Regions from separate parts of the Anoxybacillus sp. ST4 genome, predicted to be linked through region 1. Evidence: riboswitches for the same ligand, from Rfam matches in the RefSeq annotation. Region 1 holds a riboswitch; the other holds the start of a gene.
The links. Region 1 has a riboswitch for S-adenosylmethionine ahead of K1I44_RS05800 (bifunctional homocysteine S-methyltransferase/methylenetetrahydrofolate reductase). Riboswitches for the same ligand answer to the same signal wherever they lie in the genome.

Region 1 (2,403 bases):
CCACTTCGTTTATTATATCGACAACAATCGACATTTTGTTTACTTTTTATATATAAAGATTTTGTAAAGTTGTTCATATGTCAACAATCGACTATAATGGAAGCACAACGAATTCATGTTGAGGTGATCTATATGTCAAAAGAAAGTTCATTTGATATCGTGTCGAAAGTCGATTTGTCGGAAGTGACGAACGCCGTCAACATCGCACTAAAAGAAATTCAAAATCGCTACGACTTTAAAGGGAGCAAAAGCGACATTTCGCTTGAAAAAGACGAGCTTATTCTTATTTCCGACGACGAGTTCAAACTAGAACAACTGAAAGATGTGCTTATCGGAAAGCTTATTAAACGAGGTGTACCAACGAAAAACATTCAATACGGAAAAGTAGAACCTGCTTCAGGCGGAACGGTACGCCAACGCGCGAAACTCGTCCAAGGCATCGACAAAGACAACGCGAAAAAAATTAACACAATCATTAAAAATACAGGTTTAAAAGTGAAAAGTCAAATTCAAGAAGACCAAATTCGCGTCAGCGGCAAAAGTAAAGACGATTTACAAAAAGTCATCGCCGCCATTCGCGAAGCAGACTTACCGATCGACGTCCAATTCGTCAACTACCGTTAAGAAGGCTATGCGCCTTCTTTTTTCTTTTCTTAAATAAAATAGTTGAATATTTCTAAAAAATCAGTTACATTTATGAGTAACTTCATACACATCATCTTATCGAGAGAAGGGGAGGGACTGGCCCGATGAACCTTCAGCAACCTGACGATCGTCAAGGTGCTAAGTCCAGACAAGCGATTCGCTTGGAAGATAAGAAGGAGCGTGCAACGTCTTCTTCTTATGGAGAAGGCTTTTTTATTTGAAAAAGAAACGGAGGAATGGACGTGGGATTGCTAGATGATTTAAAAGAACGCATCGTCATCGCCGATGGAGCGATGGGAACGTTATTATATGCGCACGGCATCGATCGCTGTTTTGAAGAATTAAATGTGACAAAGCCTGAGGAAATCGTTCACATTCACGAAGCGTATATCGATGCCGGAGCTGAAGTCATCCAGACGAATACGTACGGAGCGAACTATGTAAAGCTCGCCCGCTACGGCTTACAAGATGACGTCAAACAAATAAACGAAGCAGCCGTTCGGCTCGCCAAGCAAGCGGCGCGAGGACGCGCCTATGTGCTCGGCACAATCGGGGGACTCCGCAGCACAAATAAAAGCACCATTTCGCTCGAAGAAGTGAAACGAACGTTTCGCGAGCAGCTGTACGCGCTGTTAAACGAAGGCGTCGATGGCCTGCTGCTTGAGACGTATTACGATTTTGAAGAACTGCAAACCGTTCTTTCCATCGCTCGTAAAGAAACGACGTTGCCACTCATCGCCCACGTCACCTTGCATGACATTGGCGTCTTGCAACATGGAATCTCGCTTGCCGATGCGCTTCATCAATTAGAGCAACTTGGCGCCGATGTCGTTGGCTTAAACTGCCATCTCGGTCCGTATCATATGTTGCGCTCGCTTGAAGAAGTGCCGATTCCGACGCGCGCCTTTTTATCGGTGTACCCAAACGCAAGCTTGCCGCAATATCGCGACGGACGATTCGTTTATGAAACGAGCGAACAATATTTTGAAGAAACAGCGCGCGCCTTTCGCGATCAAGGAGTTCGACTCATCGGCGGATGTTGTGGAACGACGCCGAAACATATTTCCGCCATCGCTCGCGCCCTGTCCGACCGCACACCTGTATATGAAAAAAAAGTGAAACAACGGCATACAGTCGTCGTGCAAGAAGCGGAACAGGCGAAAGAACCTTCCTTAGACGACATTGCCCGCACGCGCCGTTCGATCATCGTCGAGCTCGATCCACCAAAAAAGCTCGGCTTAACAACATTTTTAGAAGGCGCCAAAGCGTTGAAAGAAGCACATATTGATGCGTTAACGCTTGCCGACAATTCGCTAGCAACACCGCGCATTAGCAACGTCGCTGTCGGAACGATCGTCAAACAACAGCTCGGCATGCGGCCGCTTATTCACATCACATGCCGCGACCGCAATTTAATTGGCTTACAGTCGCACTTAATGGGCCTTCATACGCTCGGCATGACCGATGTGCTCGCTTTAACAGGCGATCCGTCTAAAGTAGGCGACTTTCCGGGGGCGACATCCGTCTACGATTTATCATCGTTTGACTTAATTTCGTTAATTCGTCAATTTAACGAAGGGCTTTCGTATTCTGGAAAACCGCTCGGACAAAAAACGAACTTTTCCATCGCTGCGGCCTTTAATCCGAACGTACGCCATTTAGATAAAGCGGTGAAACGGCTAGAGAAAAAAATTGAATGCGGAGCGCACTATTTTTTAACGCAGCCGCTATATAGCGAAAAACAAATTGAAGACGTAT
Region 2 (2,403 bases), on a different contig from region 1:
AAACGACGTTCGGAAATAGCTCATTCCACATTCGCCAACACCTCCACTCCAACTTCTTGCTGGCGAATAAAAGCGAGCGCTCGCTCGATTTCTTCATTCGCACCGTCTAAATGAACGAACAACACCCCGTATGAACCGTGATGCGTTTGCGAAATTTTCCCTTGCAAAATGTTCACGTTCAAATCAAATTGTCGAATGATGTGCGTGATGAGCGGTTGCTCAGCTGCTTCGCCGACAAATGTAAGCTGTACAACTTTTCCATTTGGATATCGCTCAAGAAGATGCAACATCGCTTCTTTCGTTTCTTCCGGCTCAGTTACTTGTTGAACGAAACGCTTCGTAATCGGCTGCTCCGGCTTACGAAACACGTGAAGCACTTCACCCATTTCAACGATTTTTCCGTTTTCCATGACCGCTACACGATCACAAATTTTACGAATGACGTGCATTTCATGGGTGATTAATACGATCGTTAAACCGAGACGTTTATTAATGTCGACGAGCAAATCTAAGATGGAATCTGTCGTTTGTGGGTCGAGCGCTGACGTCGCCTCGTCGCACAACAACACTTTCGGATTGTTCGCTAACGCGCGTGCAATGCCGACGCGCTGCTTTTGTCCTCCGCTCAATTGCGACGGATACGCGTCTTCCCTTCCTTGCAGTCCGACAAGTTGAATTAGTTCATCAACGCGCTTCATTCGCTCCTCTTTCGGGACGCCGGCAATTTCGAGGGGGAATGCAATATTTTCGCGCACTGTTCGCGACCAAAGTAAATTGAAATGTTGGAAAATCATGCCGATTTGCTGGCGCGCTTGTCGCAATTGTTTTCCGCCAATTTTTCCGATCTCCTTGCCATCGACGATGACTTCGCCGCTCGTTGGCTTTTCTAATCCGTTTAATAACCGAATGAGCGAACTTTTTCCTGCACCGCTATAGCCGATAATGCCAAAAATTTCTCCTGCTTCAATATGCAAGTTCACACGATCAACAGCGGTCACATGTCCACTTGCTGCTTTGTACACTTTTGTTACATTCGATAATGTAATCACGTTGCTGTCACCTTCCTTCCATGAAAAAAGCCTTTCTGCTCAAGAGAACAGAAAGGCGCGAATCGTCCGTTCTGTCTCTTATCTCTCAAAGCAAACGCTTTGTGTGAATTGGCACCATTTCAGCAGCGCTGACGGTTGCCGGGTTTCATCGGGCACATCCCTCCACCTCTCTTGATAAGAGCGCTTTTAAACGCTTTATTCAGTTAACGTTTTAATATGTTTGAGGATCATTTTAAATTACAAAGGTGAGTATATCATCGAAAGAAGGACAGTGTCAATAAAAATTTTTCAACTATTTCCCCTTCATAATCAAGTGAACTGAATATATAGCATGAGAAACCACTACTCTTTGGATGTCGGACTACGAACAAACCCGCCGCTTTGTTAAAATGCAAAAGACTGACCCAACACGCATTAGCGTTTCAGATCAGCCTCTTCAGTTCAAAAAATGAAGTTAAACTTTCCAATTGCAGGCATACATAGTTACATGCCAAACGAACCCTTTAATTACACTCTTCTTTTGTAATTCTAATCGTTACATACACTTTATGAAAAGAGTCATAGTAGTCAGCTTGTGCAACACTAGATGTATACCATTTATCAACTAATTTTAAGTAAGAATCTGTATTCACTAAAGAATAAATTCCTGTAATAGTAGAGGACTTAGTGGTTAGATTTCGATCGTACGTAACTGTCATCGTCACTGTACCATACATACTCTGAACCGTTTTTGTTTCTTTATTTCCTCGGATAATAGTATCAAGTGGAGTAATTTTTGATTTTGAATTGCTTAATTTCGCTATTGAACTCCCTACTGCAGGAGTAACTATAATTGTTACATTACCCTCTTTATATACTCGTTTCGGGAGCGTACTAGCTTCAGTAGTAATTAACGATCCAAAAAACCCATCTAATAACAGAGTAACAGTTAATGCTAGGGTAGGGACTAAAATAAGCCTTCTAAATTTACTTTTCATTATTTTCTCTCCTCGCATAGTCCAATTGTAATGCTAGTTCTCCGCTACTTGTCCATAATGAGATAGACTTGTACATTAGCGTCAGTTAAACATCGGTATCATGAATATTAAATAGAAATTTTTATTTAGCTGATTACTCACCATAGGTATACCGTATTGTATAAAAATCAGACATTCTTTATTTCAACTTATACATTGCTTACACTCCTCCGCTTCTTCTCAAAAATTAGCTGATCAGCTATTTTCAATTTACCAAAAATAGAAAAGAAAAAAATCCGTATTTTCCGCCAATTTTTTGGCGAAAATCCGCCAATTCCTTTAAAACAAATGACAAAGTTTATTAAATGAAGTAGAATTTAGGAAAAGAGTAGAGAGGG

Region 2: another riboswitch for S-adenosylmethionine. It lies ahead of K1I44_RS09210 (methionine ABC transporter ATP-binding protein); the one in region 1 lies ahead of K1I44_RS05800 (bifunctional homocysteine S-methyltransferase/methylenetetrahydrofolate reductase).

The regions. Positions count from the first base shown of each region.
Region 1 covers NZ_JAHZOE010000005.1:90,474-92,876, forward strand. The annotation lists gene K1I44_RS05795 (YajQ family cyclic di-GMP-binding protein) at 133-624, shown strand; SAM riboswitch class I at 718-820, shown strand; gene K1I44_RS05800 (bifunctional homocysteine S-methyltransferase/methylenetetrahydrofolate reductase) at 888-2,403, shown strand, end outside.
Region 2 covers NZ_JAHZOE010000012.1:47,345-49,747, forward strand. The annotation lists gene K1I44_RS09205 (methionine ABC transporter permease) at 1-31, opposite strand, end outside; gene K1I44_RS09210 (methionine ABC transporter ATP-binding protein) at 21-1,049, opposite strand; SAM riboswitch class I at 1,125-1,230, opposite strand; gene K1I44_RS09215 (hypothetical protein) at 1,553-2,026, opposite strand.